2 regions of the Pseudoalteromonas sp. P1-26 genome follow, and region 1 is predicted to be linked to the other one. Evidence: riboswitches for the same ligand, from Rfam matches in the RefSeq annotation. Region 1 holds a riboswitch; the other holds the start of a gene.
What was found. A riboswitch is a leader RNA that binds a small molecule or an ion and turns the genes downstream of it on or off. The one in region 1 is predicted to bind lysine.
Positions count from the first base shown of each region.

Region 2: another riboswitch for lysine. It lies ahead of dapA (4-hydroxy-tetrahydrodipicolinate synthase); the one in region 1 lies ahead of lysC (lysine-sensitive aspartokinase 3).

Region 1 covers NZ_LKDX01000004.1:23,844-33,288, forward strand. Annotated here, with positions in the region: gene AN394_RS03655 (TonB-dependent siderophore receptor) at 1-460, opposite strand, end outside; gene AN394_RS03660 (DUF4136 domain-containing protein) at 624-1,178, opposite strand; gene AN394_RS03665 (hypothetical protein) at 1,342-4,128, opposite strand; gene AN394_RS03670 (condensin complex protein MksE) at 4,128-4,673, opposite strand; gene AN394_RS03675 (hypothetical protein) at 4,676-5,950, opposite strand; gene nhaD (sodium:proton antiporter NhaD) at 6,099-7,349, shown strand; lysine riboswitch at 7,438-7,610, shown strand; gene lysC (lysine-sensitive aspartokinase 3) at 7,692-9,071, shown strand; gene AN394_RS03690 (4'-phosphopantetheinyl transferase superfamily protein) at 9,048-9,445, opposite strand, start outside.
Region 2 covers NZ_LKDX01000005.1:31,633-41,077, forward strand. Annotated here, with positions in the region: gene AN394_RS04355 (phospholipase A) at 1-113, opposite strand, end outside; gene AN394_RS04360 (succinylglutamate desuccinylase/aspartoacylase family protein) at 300-1,418, opposite strand; gene AN394_RS04365 (PLP-dependent decarboxylase) at 1,424-2,629, opposite strand; gene AN394_RS04370 (2,3,4,5-tetrahydropyridine-2,6-dicarboxylate N-succinyltransferase) at 2,629-3,369, opposite strand; gene dapA (4-hydroxy-tetrahydrodipicolinate synthase) at 3,384-4,268, opposite strand; lysine riboswitch at 4,406-4,602, opposite strand; gene AN394_RS04380 (DNA-3-methyladenine glycosylase I) at 4,786-5,481, shown strand; gene AN394_RS04385 (YdiU family protein) at 5,490-6,902, shown strand; gene AN394_RS04390 (OmpA family protein) at 7,369-8,439, shown strand; gene acnB (bifunctional aconitate hydratase 2/2-methylisocitrate dehydratase) at 8,722-9,445, shown strand, end outside.

The DNA of each region.
Region 1 (9,445 bases):
CATTCGTACCTGTGCCAAGAGAAACGCTGCCAGTACTTGTGATAGGGCGCCAGCCAAATGAAACCGTACCAACCGAGCTATTCATACCATAAAGGGCATTATCAGCACCTGTAAGCACTGAAGGGCCTGTTAGCATCTGCGGCGCAATTGGAATTTCAGCAAAGTAGTGACCAGATTGAGGGTCAAATAATGTACTGCTACCAACACGAAAGCCAGTATTTTCGAAAATACCACCACGAATGGTTACATCAGCTTGTGCTTCAGCCATATTGCGCGATTGCAAATCGACACGCGGGTCATATTCTAAGTTTGATACTGGCGCATCAAAAGTACCTACAGGTTCTTTATTTGCGGTTGCTGAAACTTCAACGGTGATTTGTTCAATATTGTTGGTGTCTTCTGCTAGCACTGAGCAAGTGACGAATAATGCGGGAAGTGTAAGCTGTACTGCGCGTACCATCTAAAACTCTCTTGATTTTGTTTAATCTGGGGTAGTGGGCTAGTTAGGCGCACTGAAAATTGCGGGTATTGTATCTGAATCACTGAGTTATACCACTCCAACCAGATTTCAGCAGGCAATAAAAAACCGCGCTAATTGCGCGGTCTTTTAACTAAAACAGTGTTTAGTTTTGATTAATTGATTGCGGTGGGAAGTTACTTAGAATGTTAGCAACAGTCTCTTTGATAACTTCAGTGCGCTTTTCAGGTGATTGGTTCTTTTGCAAACGACCTTCTTTAGCACCACGCCAAACTAATTGGTTAGAAGCACGGTCTACCACGTCTAGAATTAACGTACCCACTTCATATTCGCGAGTGGTTGTTTGCGTGTTATAACCCATACCCCAGTAATTCCAGCGTGCGCCGTAACCTACGTTGAAGGTATCTACATCAATTTTAGTATCAACAGAGGCATGATAGTTAATCAGTACATCTGCTTGTGCTAAATCAACTAGCTTCATACCGCTTTTTTCAAGTTCAGCATTTACAGCGTCACGAACACGTTTTTCCATTAAAGGGCTAATTTGGTAGTTCGCTACGTTTTTAGTCAAGCTGGCATTAGGTACCCAAGAGAAGGTTTTATAATTACTAAAATCTGCTGATTTGTCGTAATCCCAATCAGGCGTTTTAGCACAAGCCGCTAAAAATAATACAGCCGTTGCGATTAATAAGTTCTTCATATTGTTTGCTCCTTGGCAAAATTTCCACTACTTGATTGATAACATAACACAAATAATACTCAACTGAATGATTATTTAAAAACTATGGCACATTTACAAAAAAGTACTGTAATAGTTTGTAAACATAGTCATCCTTGACTGAATCAATGATTAATTTTTGTAATTAAACAGTGTGTTCCACATCTATCCAGTCTTTTTCATCCACCCAGTTTTGTGCACCATCTTTAACAGTACGAATAGGGACGATGTAATCACAGCTAACTTGTGGTTTAACTGAGGCAAAAATCGGCACAAAGCCAAAGCTAAGAGCGGTTTCGATAATTGCTTTTTGGTTTTGTGGGTCGATATCGGCAGCTTCATCGATATAAATCGGAATACGATACAAGTTTTGTTCTTGGTCGCTTAATAAGTAACGAATAAACAGCATGCCGCAAAGTAACTTAATGGTAATACGCGTACCGTTAGAACCAGCTGAGTCAATTTTTTCGAAGTGCTCAGTTTCACCAGCACGGTTTACTACTTCAAAACGAATATCAAATAAGTCGGTCAGTGTTAAACCGGCTTTTTCTGAGGCAAGCTTAATCAAATGATCTTTCGCTTCGTTTACCGCAGATTCGCTATAAGGCTCTTGGCTTAATAGGTCTAGGGTATCGCCTTGCTCAAACTGATTTGAGGTACTAATAATGGTATCAATGCTATCAACCAACATCTTGCGCGGAATAACATTAATTTTGAATGCTTGAAGGTTAGAGATACGGTGCTGACTAATGCCTTTATTAAAGCTGTTCATTTCGCGGCGTAGGCGGTCTAAGTCTTCACGCAAGCCCTTAATAGTGGCGGCTACTTCGGTTAACGCAACTCGGCCTTGACGTTCAACCGCATCGCGCTCGTTATCGATGTTATGAAACGCGCTGATGAGCTTTTCGTATTTAGTAAACTCATCGTTTTCGTTATCAAATTTAGTAATACCCGCATTGTAAATATGCATGTAGGTGTTACGTACGTTGATATCAAAGTTACGTAGCTCTTGGCAGTCTTTGTTAAAGTGATGAATGAGGTCACTTAAGTTATCAAAATCAATATTGATTTCAATCATGTATGGAGTGACTTTGCCTGAGTAAAAATCAAGGGTGTGATCGATACGTTCAGATTTAACTTGACGCAAACGGTCAGCTTGGCGGGCAAGCAGATCTTTTTTCGACTTGATAATTGAGCGACGATCGCTGATTGAGCCACTATTTTTTTGAATGTCTTGCAGATAGTCGTCAACTTGTTCGCGTTCTGCATTTAACTGCTCTTTTAGCAGAGTTTGTGCATCGACAGATTGCTGCATCACTTCAAATTGTTCAAAGCGTTTTAATGCTTCTTCTGAAGCCATTAGCTCATCATATAAGGCATCTTTTTCTTTTTGCTTTTCGGCCACATTAGCAGCGACTTCGCGCTGTTGTTTAAACTCTTTCAGTGAGTTTTCAAGAGCAGCGAGTTGCGCGGTTAATTGCTCTTTATTTTCGCCCGTTTGCATTTGCACTGGGCTTAGCTTTTTAAGTTTAATAGTTGCGCCAGGAAGAGTCAGTACACCGCCTTTCACGTTAGCTGATAACTGCTCTAAAAACTCACCAAAAGCATCTTCGTCTGTTATATCAACATCACCATTGCTGGTGGTGGCAAACGATAAGATATCTGGGTTTAAAATACGCGAAATTTCTTCAACTTCTTTTAAAGACAAATCTTCACGCATACGAGTGAACAAATTAAACTCGAGGTTCTTTAACTGCAGTTTTAAGCTCTTAATTTGCTTTTGTGTTTCGCTGATACGGTAATCTAGTGTGTGTAAGCTTTGACCTTGAGCACTGCTTAATGAATGCGATAACGATTCATAATCTTGTTTAAGCTGAGTAAGGCTTACTTTTAAAGTGGCTTTGTTAACTAGTTCAAACTCAGATTTAAGCGCTCGATAGTCTAAAAACCACTGTTCAATTTGAGTTTGTTTACGTTCAATATCACGGGATTGCTGAATATACAGCTGCTGCTTTTGGTCGAACTCGTGCTTTTCGTGTTCGATATCCTCAAGTGCAATATTTAGCTCAGCGAGTTGCTCTTGTTGATAGGTTTCAAAGTCAATCAGTGCTTGGTCAATTTTTGGCGCATAGGCAGCAAGTTTGCCTTTTAAAACCGTTTGGTTTTCAAGCATAGATTCAAGGGCTGCGATAGGCTCTTGCATTGACTCAAGGGCTTTTAATTCACGTTTAGCGCGATTCACTTTATCGAATGAACGTCGCCACACTTCATAAAAGTCGACCCGTGAGTTTGACATATGACGCTCAAATACACGTAGCATAAAGCGTTTAACATCACTGGCACCTAACTTATGCAAGTTAAGAATACGGCGGAAAATTTCTTTGTAAATCGCGGAGTCTTGCACGTTATTGAGGGGGATCATCTTTAAGTTGATATCGCCATCAAACGGTGTTGCGCCGCCAGTGAGTAGGGCGTTTAGCTCCTGCGCTTTTAATTCAATTGGATTAAAACCTTGCTCTTTTAAGTGATTAAAAAGCTTGGTGAATTTTACAATGGTTTTGCCTTGAGTGTAGTGATCAAGGTTCAACTTACCTTGGTAGCAAAAAAACTGATGCGCGTAACCGGCAATTTTACCAAGGCCGGCAACACCAATCACCACAGGGCCATTAGGCAGGTCAGCTTCGAGTAAAATATAGGATTGATCTGACGAAAAGTAGAATTTTCGGGTTTCGTCTAAATCGTGGCCATCCCATTCTGTTAAGCGCAAATCATTAATCAGTGGAAATTGCAGGGCATTAATTACCGAGCTTTTACCGGTATTATTCGGTGCACAAATAGAGCTACTTTTATCCAGTGGGATCACGCATTTTGCATAGCCTGCGGTATTTAAAAGCGCAAGTTTGCTGAGTCCGTATAGGCTTTGGCTTTGCATTAGTCGTCATCTCCTAGGTAGGTTTCTTCGTTTACTTCCATTAATGCATCGATATAACGATAAATAGGTGCTTGCAGCATAAAGCCGTTTTCTACTTCGCGAGCAAGACCTAAACGTACCATACGTAGATAAACGTCTTTACGTAAATCTGAGCCTGAGAAGATTTCTAATTGATCAAACAGGTGCTTGTTGATTTGCACTAAGGTTTGCATCAGTTCAAGGTCGTTTACTTCGTCAAACAAAGCACGCATTGGATCTTTACCGGTATTGGCATAGTGCTCAATTAAGATGTAGATAGTCAGTGCGATGGCACGCGAAATTTTCCCCATGTTTGGGGTGCTTTCGTCGCTGCCAAAATAGTAAAAGCCACGGCTATCATGTTGTAGGTCATGGCCAAGGGCGTTAAATAACGCGCGATAAGCATCAATGTGTTGGTCAAGCTCTTGCCACATCAGCGTGTCTTGTTCGCTAATGTGGTAGCCTGATGTGAGCTTTTTATTAATAGCTTGCAGATGCGTTAAATCATCTAAATTAATATCTGTCATGGTTATTGCTCTGTTGCTTTTTTATCGTCAGCAATCGATGAGTTAAATGGGTAAAGAGAGAAGTGTTGCTGGGCAATTTTTATTTTTACTTTCTCTTGGCTTTGGCTGATTTCAAGCTCGCCATCGCTAATCAATTTTTGATACAAGAACAGCATTTCGTCAGCTTCTAAGTCTGGGTAGCTTTCATCTAAGAAACTAAGCAGCGGCTGAGCTTTTTTGCTGGCTTTTTTAAAGCGTTTTCTAAATTGTGTTTTAACGTCGTTGTAATCAGGAATATGCGGGCTTTGATAGGCGGGCACATCATCATGTTCAGGAAGCTGATATTCATCGTGCTCAAAGTCAACTAAGCCTGCCATATAAGCCACGATATGACGTTGCTGACCAAGTGAAAAACGTTGTGCGTCTGAGACAAAGTTAGGCTGTACTGCACTTAACATGTTATCGACGCCATTTTTACGCACTAAACCAAGCACTTTAGCCGCTTGGCGAGTAATTAGGTTGTTGCGACGTAACTCTTCACGTAGCGGCATCAGCATATCGGCGCTTTTACGTAAGCTTTCACGGCCAACTAAATGCATTTCTAAAATACGGGTACGTAATTGTTCAAGCATGCGCTTGTCTTGATATGACTTACCAAGGCGGTCAATTTGCTCTATTTGCGCGCTAATTTGTGCTTCGATGGTATTAAAGCAAGCGTGGAAGTCACCTCGAATATCCACCATTTCAAGCATAGGCTCGATGTATTCATCGAACGCTTCAATTACAGCCTGATAGCGTTTTTGCAGTGATTGCACCGCGTTATCAGCTTTCGCTTGCTCAACAATATTTAAAATTGCGTTTTCATTGTGGGCAAATAATTTCATTATTTTGCGTACCCGATCATCCATAATACGGCTGAAGCGGCGAAGCTCGTCGTAATCTTCAATTTCACCGGCTTTAGCAAGGCGATTACCAAGGCGAGCTAAATCATCAACAAGCACACTAATTTCTTGGGCAAGACCTAAGTGTTCTTCTTGTAGCAAGAAAGTCGCAAAATCGGCGATCGCGCGGTTGATTTCTAACTGCGATGATTTTGCCAGTGGAATGATAATATCTTGATTCAATAAACGATTTGTCTCTTTATAAATGCGTTCATTTGACCATGAAGGTTGTTTTTGTTTTATCGCATTTTGTACGTCTTTCAAGCTGAAATCAGCCATCTTAAAACGTTTAAATAGCAGTTCTAACACCCCCCAATGTTCAGTAAGGGTATTTAATAACTTTTTAGCTGGGATCATAAGGCTCCAGTAAATTCAGACTTTGGTGTTAGCGATTAGTATTAAATTATGTAATTGAGAATAGTTTTATGCTTTCTATGCTGCTAGAATCCGCGCCGAAACACTCGACTTACAATTTTTACATTATTATAAAGGTTGTTCAAACACCATGGTAACCCCACTTATCCTAACCCTGATAGCGGTGGCATTTTTGCTTATCGTTATAGAGGATATTATCCATGTAAACAAGGCCAAAACGACGCTTTTTTTTGGCACTTTATGCTGGATTATCTTATTTATCTCTCCAATTCATGGGCAAAGCCCAGAAACAATACAACATCAACTGGATCACAACATATTAGAAATCGCGACTTTGTGGCTGTTCTTAATGGCTGCGATGACCTTTGTAGCGTATTTAAACTCTAAAGGTTTTATCCAGAATATTGTTCATAAAATTATGCCAAATCAAATCAGTGAACGAAAGCTGATGTTTCTGATTGGTGGGTTTGCGTTTCTATTTTCATCAATATCAGACAACATAACTGCAACTTTAATCTCGCTTGCGGTGGTGATGTCACTTAAGTTAGATCCTAAAAAATTAATAAAATATGCGACCTTAATTGTATTTAGTGTTAATTCGGGTGGGGTGTCGTTGATCACGGGTGATGTTACAACCCTGATGATTTTCTTAGACGAAAAAGTCACGATTGCTAATCTACTATTATTAATTGCCCCTGCACTGACAAGTGTTGCACTGCTCGCGGCGATGTTGTCGGTGGGTATGTCGGGTAATGTTGTGTTTGAAAAACAAGCAGCCCGTCGTATCGAAAAGACAGATATTACCATTGCGGTTATCTTCTTCTCGACGATTATTGCTACGTTAACTTTGAGTGTGCTTTATAGTGTGCCGCCGTTATTAACTTTTTTATTTGGTTTATCTCTGATGTTTTTGGTTGCGCAATTCTTAATGCGCAAAAAAGACGTTAACAAAAAAATCATCGATTATATTCGTGAAATTGAATACGACACCTTATTGTTCTTCGTTGGTGTGTTATTGCTGGTTGGCGCATTAAAAGAAGTTGGTATGCTTGCTAAATTTACTCACTTATATGAGTTGATGGCACCGGAATATGCCAACTACTTGATGGGGCTATTATCAGCGGCGGTAGATAACGTACCTCTAACTGCAGCACTTTTAAAAGCTGATATTGTGATGAGTCCTCAGCAATGGCTGTCGTTTACTTACGCAACTGGGGTAGGTGGCTCAATGCTTATTATCGGCTCTGCGGCAGGTATTATTGCCATGAGTAAGGTTAAGGCACTGACCTTTATGAGCTATCTTAAAATGTCGGTTTATTTATTAATTGCTTATACCGTTGGTTATTACGGTTCGCACTTAGCGGGCAGTTTAATTTCATAAAACAACTTGACAGCTAGACGTCTAAACGTTAACTTTCGAAGCCTGCTTTTAACAGCAGGCTTTGTTATTTTAACCAGGTGTTAACTTAACATTCAGAAGAGGTGCGATACTTAGGTAATTAATGTGAGGTGACGAACGCCGATGACCATTAATGAGGGAAGTACTCGCCGAGAAAATTAACCGGACGTCACGGTTATTTTTCGGTTTATGGGGCTGAATCCTCAAAACTGTCACCAAACTAGGTGGAGAGCTTCTGGCATGGACTACTCTTTATTTTCAAAGCACCCCCTTGCCGAGTTCTTCTTGAATTACTGTGGATAGTTTTCCACAAAAGGAGACGACATGAATACCCAATTAGCCGCCAACACAAAATCAGATTACGTTGTTGCAAAATTTGGTGGCACCAGTGTAGCTAACTTTGATGCTATGAGCCGCTGTGCAGAAATTATTTGTGCTGATAATCAAGTACGTATTGTTGCTGTGAGTGCCAGTGCAGGCGTGACCAATCATTTAGTTGCATTGTGTAAAGCTGATTTGAGTGCGGCTGAACGTGATGAGCATATTACTGGCGTTGTCGCCATTCAAGAAGCAATCTTGGCAGAGCTGTCACTGGATGCTGATTTAGCACATGGCTTTAATGAAACGCTTAAGGCTTTTCAAAAGCTAGCATCAGACGGGGCTAAGTCAGTAGCAGATCAAGATGAACTACTGAGCTTTGGCGAGCGTTTGTCATCGTATTTATTTACTCAAGTATTACGTGGGCAAGGTCTTGATGCGGTTCGTTTTGATGTACGTAAAGTGCTAAAAACAGATAGCCAATTTGCTAAAGCTACCCCAAATGTTGCAGCAACCGCTGCGGCTGCTAAAGAGCATTTAGTGCCATTACTTGATGACCATGTTGTGGTAACTCAAGGTTTTATTGGAAGCAATGAGCACAATCAAACGACCACTTTAGGGCGTGGTGGTTCAGATTACAGTGCTGCATTACTCGCTGAAGCAATTAACGCAAAAAGCGTGCATATTTGGACCGATGTTGTGGGTATTTTCAGTACTGATCCGCGTTTATGCGCTAAAGCAAGCCCAATTGCACGCTTAAGCTTTGATGAAGCGGCAGAAATGGCAACGTTTGGTGCAAAAGTACTGCACCCGGCAACCATTTTACCTGCAAGCCGTAGCCATATTAGTGTGTTTGTTGGTTCAAGCCGTGAACCGCAGTTAGGTGGTACATGGATTGAAAAAGAAAAATCTCAGCAACCAGGTATTCGTGCCGTAACACAGCGTAAAAACCAAATTCTGTTAACGGTTAAAAGCCCTGAAATGCTCCTAGCGAGTGGTTTCTTAGCGCGTGTTTTCACCATTTTAAGTGAGTTTAATATTTCGGTTGATTTGGTTACTACCTCCGAGATCAGTGTTGCAATCACTTTAGATAACGCACCAAATGCATCACGCCCTGAGCTTGATCAAGCTTGTTTAGATAAGCTTTCTGAGTTTTGTCATGTGTCGGTTGAGAATAACTTAACGCTGGTGGCTTTAATTGGTTCTGAAATTCAATTACGTCAGCAAGAAATGAACTTAATGCAGGTATTGAGTGATTTTAATATTCGTTTAATTTGCCACGGTGCAAGTAAACATAACCTGTGCTTCTTAGTTGAGCAAAGTGAGTCAGATGAAGTCGTGCAGGCTATTCACAGCCGACTATTAGAAAGCCAAGTCGCGGCGTAAGTCGTTAAAATTAATAAAAGAGCACTGCCAGTCAGTGCTTTTTTGTGCCACAACACTTATATCAAAGCCTTCAACAGAGTTACTACTCGCGCTGAAATTATGTTTGCTCAATTCTTCAAATACATTAGGAGCAAGTAGTTTCGCAATTGGCTGAGCACTTGCTTTGGCAAGCGACTCTTTTAATGTCCAAATTCTAAAAAAGCACTGTGCCTGTTCATCGGGAGCGTCAAAACGGCTAATTAAGTCAACTTCATCTTGATGATAAAAATGCTTTGCGAGTTTGATAAAAGGGCGAGGCTTACTGCTTTGTTCAATATCAAAACCAAATCGCTGCTGTTCGGGGTTAAGGGCTGCGCCAATTAAACCATTTGAAT
Region 2 (9,445 bases), on a different contig from region 1:
TGCTTTACGAGTTCTAGCGCATCGTCTTGTTCGTTAGTTTGTGGTTGTTCAGTTTGAGCAAATACAGGTACAGAAAATAAACCAGCTGCTGCCAGCCAAATGCGCCATCCCATTGCAGTTCCCTTTCAGTAGACTTTTAAGTAGGTATAATTATAACGATTTTTACATAAGTAACCGTGAACTTGTACTGAATTGTTGAAATTTTAGGTAAATAGAGAGCCCCAAGCTAAGCTTGGAGCCCTGCTGTAACGGCCTAAGGGCATAAGCCGTTGACTCTCACGCAATGAGAAGGGATGAGCTTATAGCTCAAATACGTTGGTAAAAAACTTATAAAGTTCGGTGCCTTGATTCACGCTTGCTGAAGCAAAATGCAAAATAGCAATGGCGTCTTTATCAAAGCTTAATGTTTGTAGCGGCTGCTCAGAAAGGTAGCGCTCCATTCTTAAAATATGGGCAATGGGCTCGCCTGCTTTAATATGGCCGCCCAGTGGGGCAAGATATTCAACCATGCCACCCATAGGTGCGTAGTAAGCTACATAATTTTCAAGCATGCAGGCATAGCGTGTCATCGCTTTTGGTTGATACGCTGCATCGACTAATACCTTTTTGTGGTTGAGGTAACTTAAAATGCTATTTGCATCTTCAAGAGCCGCACTTAAATCGATTTTCTCTTGGCTACCTAGCTCAACGGTGAATGCTTCGACTTGAACAGCAAATTCACGGCCTTGTTTGGCAAGCTCTTCAGATAGTGACCACCATGGGCAGAAACTCGCTTCATCCATGGCGCCATCAAAATCACTTGGGATCAATAACACATGCTCGATGTTGAAGTAGCTTGCGCTGTCTTTGGCGTATTCAGGGCAATATAAGTGCTTACTCGAGATAGGCCCCGTGTGAAGGTCTAAAACGATATCAGCCTGGTGGGCAAGCTTTTGCAAGTTAAGAGCAATGCGCTTACCCGTTGTTAGGCTGTAATCAGGACCCGTTAATTGACTGTCGATGTCAGCAACGAGTGCCTGTTTAAATGCAGCTTTAAGGGTCGCATCATCACTGTCTTTATGCTGTTCAGCAATCTGTGACGGTAACGCTTTATTGAAGCGGTACATGCGGTTCCAATTGGTGCCCGTGATTGGATCGAAGCGACCTAAAGTAAACTCACCTGATTTTTGGTTGCAACCAATAGGGTTAGCATAAGGAACTAGGGTAATATCGCCACGCAGCTTGAGTGATTTTAGCTGCTCAAGCAATTGATAAATTACTGCATTACCTTGTACTTCAGCGCCGTGCATATTTGCTTGTATATACACGTTTGGTCCCGTGTCATCGCCTTTTAAGCGATACACAGGAATTGTTAGAGGTAGGCCGTTGGCAATCTCGCCAACCACAATATTCTCTTGGCTGATTAACTCTTTACTCATGGCGATTACCTTAAATAATAGCTGGCATCTTCAGCGCTACGAATGCACTCAATATTGCCTTGTTCAAGGATGTATTCAGCCGCTAATTCGTGACATAAAAAGTACGGCATACTTTCGGTAAAGCCGTATGCACCACATTGGCTGAATACCAACCAGTCTTGCTCATTTACATCGCTCGCTAATTGGTGCTCACCTAAGCAATCAAGGGCGGTGCAAAGTGGCCCGTATAAAGTCATTGCCGCAGGCTCAGCCGTCGATTCGCGTAGTAAGGCCGCTGGAAAATCTTGGCTTGTCACCGCTGGGCGAAGTAAATGGTTAATGCCGCCTGATAAAATCACTTGTTGTTGATTGTAATTCTCTTTGCGCTCAACAACCGGTGTTGCGTAATGGCCGCATTCGCCCACCGCATAGCGGCCAAGTTCCATCCAAAGCTCTTTGACACCAGCATCCGCTTTAATACCCGCCAGAGTCTCGATAAGTGCAGACCAATCAAGTCGGTTAGCATCTTGAGTATAAGGTATGCCTAAGCCACCCCCTAAATCGAGAATATTAAGGTTAATATTTAATGAGCTTGCTAGCTGTTGTAATGGCGCAATCATTGCGCGCCATAGCTCGGCGAGCTTGTCAGTACTTAGCATATTGCCCCATTGGAAAATATGCAGGCCATCAAAGTTAAGAGCTGGGTAATCACTTACAGTCAGTGCTTGCCACTCATCACAGCCCAAACCAAAAGGAGTAAGGCTATCGCCGCCAAGTGGATTCTTTTCGCTGTCTGGCCAACGAAGTTGTACGCGCAATAGAACTTGCAGCTGACAATTTGCTTTTGTTGCTTGTTCGTTTAACCAGCGAACTTGGTTAATGCTCTCGGCCACGAAGGTACGTACGCCGCGAGCAATAAAATGTGAAATTTGTTTAGGGCTCTTTGCAGGCCCAGTGTTGAGCACGCGCTCGCTATCGATGCCTTGAGCAAGTACTTGCTCAAGTTCACCTTTACTTGCAACATCAAAGTTAAACCCTGCGCTGTCTAAACATTGAATAATGCGAGACAGTGGGTTGGCCTTTACGGCATACCAAAGTTTCACATCGGTTTGCGCAGTCAGTTGATTTAAATGTGCAGTTAATTTATCTAAATCATAGATAAAAAATGGCGTATCAAGATGTGTTGAAACTTGTTCAACCGCTTGCTTGATGGGCGTGCTCAAAAAGCTCATTAACGTAAAACCTCTTCTAACAGTAATGATGCATCGCTTTGTTCATCACGGTATTTCACGATCAATGCACAAGACATGCTTAGACCATGCTCGCGAGCCCATGCATTTGAAGCAGGGCGAGAGCCTGGGATCACAATCGCGTTTTCTGGGATGGCTTCACCTTTGTCTAGCTGGCGCTCGTTAACGCAATCGTAGACAGGAATAGTTGCAGATAAGCGTACACCTGGCGCAAGTACAGCACCTTTTTTCACAACCACACCTTCAACAATAACGCAGCCTGCGCCGATGAATGCGTCATCTTCAATAACCACAGGGCTAGCGCCAATTGGCTCTAGTACACCACCTAATTGTACTGCAGCACTTAGGTGAACATTTTTACCCACTTGTGCGCATGAACCCACTAATGCGTGGCTATCGACCATAGTACCTTCGTCGATGAACGCGCCAATATTCACATATGCTGGTGGCATGATAATCGTGCCTTTGGCAACGTGTGCGCCACGGCGAACACTGCTACCACCTGGTACCATACGCACGCCTGCATCTGCTGCAAAGCCTTGTGGTGCTAAGTTGTGTTTATCAACAAAACCACCAGGGAACTCAGTATTAGTGCCGTTTTTAAAGGCTTCTAAAATGCCTTGTTTAACTTCAACATTGGCGTGCCAGTTGCCGTTCTCGTCTTGTGTTGCTGCGCGAACTGCGCCTGATTCTAAGTTGTTTAATAATTCTAACCAGCTCATGATAAAACCTGTTTTTAGTTCCAAGATAAAATTGTGTTGTTTGCGTGGGTGATGCTGTCTGTTTGCTCAAGCTCTAAATGCGTAAGCGGCGGACGTAAATGCGGGGTATTTATTTTACCTTGCAGGTGCATCAGTACTTTTACTGGGATTGGATTTGCCACAGCGAATAAACTTTGGATTGCTTGCGACCAATCGGTGAATAGATTTGGGTATTGACCACTTAAACTACGTTTAACAAACTCATGGGTTTGACTCGGCCAAGCATTCGCGGCAACCGAAACTAAGCCTTTTGCACCAGCTTGAGCAAAATATGGCATAAGTGCATCGTCGCCACTAAATATGGCCAGTGTTGGTGATGCCGTTCTAAAGCCTTCAAATTTGCTAATGTCGCCACTGGCTTCTTTTAAAGCCCAAAGATTTTTGTGCTCAGCAAGGTTTTTGATCACCTGTGGTGAAATCTCAACTGCGCTGCGTCCTGGTACGTTATACAACATACATGGGTGGTTACTTGCGTCTAGTAGGCTTTCAAACCAATGTGTTTGGCCAACAACCCCAGGTTTTGCATACAGAGGTGAACCTAACAGGTAGCCATGAATAGGTAGTTGGTTGCAGTATTCAACCCAAGCAATTTGTTGCTTAAGATTCATGCCGCCCACAGCAACCATGAGTGGGACACTTGGTGCTAATTGGCAAACATGCTCAACAATGGCTTGTTGCTCTTTGAGTGAAAGCGCCAGTCCTTCACCAGTACTGCCAAGCAATAAAATGCCGTTATTTGCATCTTGCTGCTCAGTAACCAGTTGTTCAAGGGCCGTGTAATCGACCTCGCCAGATTCAGAAAATGGCGTGACAAGCGCTGTCCATAGTGGATAGTCGTTTAAATCAAAATTGTTGATCATCTCTCACGAACTTATAAGGTATTCGAAGAGTTTATGCGGGAACATTTGAATGGAGCCGCATGTCGTCGTTCGAACAAGGTATAATTCGAAGAGCGAATGGGCTTAAAATAATAAAGACGCGACGGCCTTATTATACTAAGACCAGAAGCTCTCCACCAAACTAATCAATAGCGCTTTGCTATTGTTGGTGACAGTCGCTGGGATTCAGCCCAGTCGCCCGAAATAAGCACCTCACAAACGGTGTTACTTCTCGGCGTTAATTCCCCTCACGTATGATCAACAGAGTCTGTGCTCTTCCCATACGCTACCTGAATAACGCACCTCTTCCAGCCCTTTATGCTCGCTTTAAAGGTTAAAGCCAACATAGTTAAATAGGGTATTGGCGGCGATTAAAGCATTTTAGCCATCTAGGTGTCAAGGCGAAGGATTTGTTTTTTAGTGACCGATTTTGCAACATGGTTACGTATAAGCGTGTTTTTACGTACACTTAGCGTTAACCAAATAAATTGGAAAAATGATGGAAAAATTTAACGATATTTATCAGCGAGCCGTATCTCGAAAAGGCAGCGAAGAAATGCTGCATGCATTGTTATCAAACCCGCTCGATGATACTGATATTGCCAAAATGCATGACGATTTATGGTTAGAAGAGTTTACGCGTAAAGTCTTTCAAAGCGGTTTTTATTGGTCTGTTATCAATAATAAATGGGCTGGTTTTCGTGATGTGTTTTGGGATTTCAGCGTAGAAAAGTTGTTGATGATGCCGCCAGATATGCTTGAGCAAAAAGCCAGTGATGAGCGAATTGTTCGTAATTTTAAAAAAGTACAAACGATCCCTGAAAATGCGTACATGATTCACGAAGTTGCCGAAAAACATGGCAGTTTTAGCCAATTTATTGCAGATTGGCCAACTGACAATATTATTGGTCTGTGGGCTTATCTTAAAAAACATGGCGCTCGATTAGGAGGCAACACTGGCCCTTACGCTTTGCGAGCGCTTGGTAAAGATACTTTTTTGCTTTCTCGCGATGTAGAAGCCTACTTGCGTGCCCATGAGTTGATTGATGGCGGCTTACAAACTAAAAAGTCATTACAAGCAGCACAAGATTTTTTCAATGAATTACAACAGCAAAGCGGTTACAGCTTGCAGGCTCTAAGCCAACTAGTGGCCTATGGTGTAGGCGATAATCGTGTAGGTGTAGCAACACGTTAAGGACAGTTATGGAACTGCAAACCCGATACACAGATATTAGTGAACTGCTTGCTATTAAAGATATGCCGAGTGCCGTTGCTAAGCCACAATTACTGCTATTTAATGACAAGCTAGCTGATAATTTTGAAATTAAACACGACAGCGAATATTTAGCTAAATTACTATCTGGTTCAACAATAGATAAAGATGTTGCACCGGTTGCACTTGGTTACTCAGGTCATCAATTTGGTCATTTTTCACCGCGTCTTGGTGATGGTAGAGCGCATTTGCTTGGTGCTATTGCAGATCACAATGGCACATTGTGGGACTTACAGCTAAAAGGCGCAGGAGCAACGGTATTCTCTCGCGGTGGTGATGGTCGCTGTGCCATTGGTCCGGCTGTACGTGAGTACATCATGAGTGAGGCACTTCATGCGCTTGGTATCGCGACTACGCGTTGTTTAGCTGTAGTTACAACTGGCGAAACGGTATATCGCCAGCCACCTCGCCCGGGTGCAGTTGTCACTCGTTTAGCTAAAAGTCATATCCGTGTTGGCTCATTTCAATACTTAGCTACACAAGGTGATATAGAAGGGTTAGAAAAGCTAGTCGACTACGCAATAAATTGCCACTTTCCTGACATTAGCAGTACGGGTGAGCAGCGTTATATTGAATTTTTAACCGCCGTGCTAGATAAGCAAATTGAGCTGGTTATCAGCTGGATGCGAATTGGCTTTATACATGGCGTGATGAATACCGATAATACCTTGATTAGCGGTGAAACCATTGACTATGGTCCTTGCGCGATGATGAATCAGTTTGACTTAGACACGGTGTTTAGTTCGATTGACCATCAAGGGCGCTATGCATTTGGTAATCAGCCGAATATTGCCAATTGGAATATTGCGCGTTTAGCTGAAAGCTTAATCCCTTTATTTGCTGATCAAGATGCTGCCGTTGAGCAACTCTCACCGGTTGTGAATGGTTTTGCTGCTAAATTTAATGATGCATTTAATGTTATGTGGCAGCAGAAATTAGGCTTAGCTGGTCAGCAAGAAGGCGATCATGCTTTAGTTTCAGAGTTACTGGGGTTAATGAAGCAACACCAACTTGATTACACCAATACTTTTAATGCACTTACTGAATCTTTAGTGAAAGACTTTGTTATAGATTCTAATTTAAAAGAATGGGTTTCAAAATGGAGGCTCAGAACATCAGCTGAAAGTTACAGCACAATGCGAGCTGTTAATCCTGCAGTCATTCCCCGTAATCATAATATTGAAATGATCTTGGCTGAGTATGAAAAGGCAGGATCTAGTTCATCAATCAATGAGTTTTTAAAAGTTATTCAAAAACCATATGAGTATGAGGAAGAATTTGCGGCATGGTATCAACCTCCGAAGGAAGGTGATTGTAATTACCAAACTTTTTGTGGTACTTAAGGGTTAATCTTTATGGTTGATAACAATTGTAAATGCTCATTTTTTTAAATCTGAGTGTTCGTTGATTGAGCAAGTTAGCTGCCAGTGTTATGATTTATATCAATAAAATAGCACTAAAGTTTTGCTTTTTAACGAAAATTTACAAATAAAGTTGCTTTCAACTTGTTGATTTAAAAATAACCAATATAATAATGTAATTGGGAATGGACTTTTATCGGTTTTGAAGTCAGTAGATTAGGCTGAATCGGCTTTCACCTAATCATAACAAAGCGATCTAAAGGCATTGTTACGCAAAGTTATTTAGATAACCTATTATTTGGGTAATTGACTGAAATTACTCGGCAAGATTTTTGTTCTGTACCGAGTTCGTTAAGTTTTGATTAACTATTAGTCGACTACTCTGTTTAAACTGATTGAGCTGGTTTGACTTAGCTACAATTTTAATTGTGAAAATGGGAAGGAAACAATGAAATTAAAATCACTTACTATTGCTTTAGCACTTGCTGCAACTAGTGCTTCAAGCTTCGCTGCCGAAAAGCAAGGTTTCTACATCGGCGCATTTGGCGACTACTATGATAATTCTTGGGAAAATGTCCGCGACTACACTCCAGGTGGCCTTGATGTTGATGACTCTACAGGTTGGGGTTTAGAGCTAGGTTACCGTTTTAGTGATTACTGGAGCGCTCGTTTAGAATACGCTGACATGGACTTCGATTGGAAAGCTGATCTAAATGACGGTACTTCTGTTAGCGGTACTGAAAGTGGTAAACGTTACGGTATTGACGCTTTATATCACTTAGGTGGTGGTCCATTCTACGGTATTTTCGGCCTTAAAAATCTTGATGCGGTTGACGAAGATCTAATGTTCGCAAACGTAGGTGCTGGTTACCAACACTACTTCACAGATAACTTCGCGTTTAACGCTGAAACATCTTTATACCAAGGTCTTGACCGTGGTTACACAGATGTTGGCGCTAAATTAGGCCTAAGCTATATCTTTGGTGCGCAAAGCTCAGCTTCTGAGCCAGTTGAACCTGCTCCAACAGTTGTTCCTGTTGCGGTTGAGCCAGTTGATAGCGATGGCGATAACATCCCTGATGCTGATGACCAATGTGCAAACACGCCAATGACTGACGCTGTTGATGGTACTGGCTGTACATTATATGAAGATCGTGAAGTAACTAAGAGCTTACTAATCACGTTCCCTAACAACACGTCTAAAGTATCTCAACAATACTTAGATGATATTGACCGCGCTGCTAAGTTCTTAAAAGAGCACCCAGGTACTGACGTAGTACTTGAAGGTCACACTTCATCAGTAGGTAAAGCTGATTACAACAAGTGGTTATCTAAGAAACGTGCTGATGCTGTTGCTAAGAAACTAATCGAAGACGGTATTGATCCAATGCGTCTTACTACTGTTGGTTTAGGTGAAGAGCGCCTTAAAAACCCAGCAAATACGCCAGAAGCTCACGCTGAAAACCGTCGTGTTGAAGCGAAAGTAACTGTAATTGAGCGTGTAAAAGTAGAGCGTTAATCTAACTCTTTACGCAAATTTGAAAACCCAGCCTAGTGCTGGGTTTTTTCATTTCTAAAGTAGATAGGAATGATTCTTAATAAATATTCATTTGAATAGAGTTTTTTTCTAGTACTATTCATGCTATTTATAGTGAATATTAAACTCCTTACTTACAGCATGGATTTTCATCTATACTTAAAAGCTTTATAATTAACCGTCAGAATACTATAAGTACTGGGTCTTAATTGGTATTTAGCTTAATACTACCGAGTACTTTCACGTCACCAAGAGGGCAATATTGTGCTACAAGAATATCGTAAACACGTAGAAGAACGTGCCGCGTTAGGTATCGTACCAGCGCCATTAGATGCTCAGCAAACGGCTGATCTTATTGAATTAATCAAAAACCCACCGGCAGGCGAAGAAGAGTTTATCGTTGATCTTCTAGTTAACCGCGTACCACCGGGTGTTGATGATGCTGCTTACATCAAAGCAGGTTTCTTAGCTGCAGTTGCAAAAGGTGAAGCGAGCTCTCCACTTGTATCAAAAGAAAAAGCAGCTGAGCTACTTGGTACTATGCTAGGTGGTTACAACATCGCACCTATGATTGATCTTCTAGATGACGAAGCGTTAGCGCCGATCGTTGTTAAAGGTTTATCAAACACATTATTAATGTTCGATGCTTTCTATGATGTAGAAGAAAAAGCGAAAGCAGGTAACGAATTTGCTAAGCAAGTAATCGAATCTTGGGCAAATGCAGAATGGTTTGTAAACAAGCCTGCAGTTGCTGAAAAAATCTCAGTTACGGTATTCAAAGTAACTGGCGAAACAAATACAGATGACCTTTCTCCTGCTCCAGACGCATGGTCTCGCCCTGATATTCCACTACACGCTTTAGCAATGCTGAAGAACGAACGTGATGGTATCAATCCTGAAAAACCAGGTGAAGTTGGTCCAATCTCACAACTAGAAGAGCTTAAAACGAAAGGTTTACCTCTTGCATACGTTGGTGATGTAGTTGGTA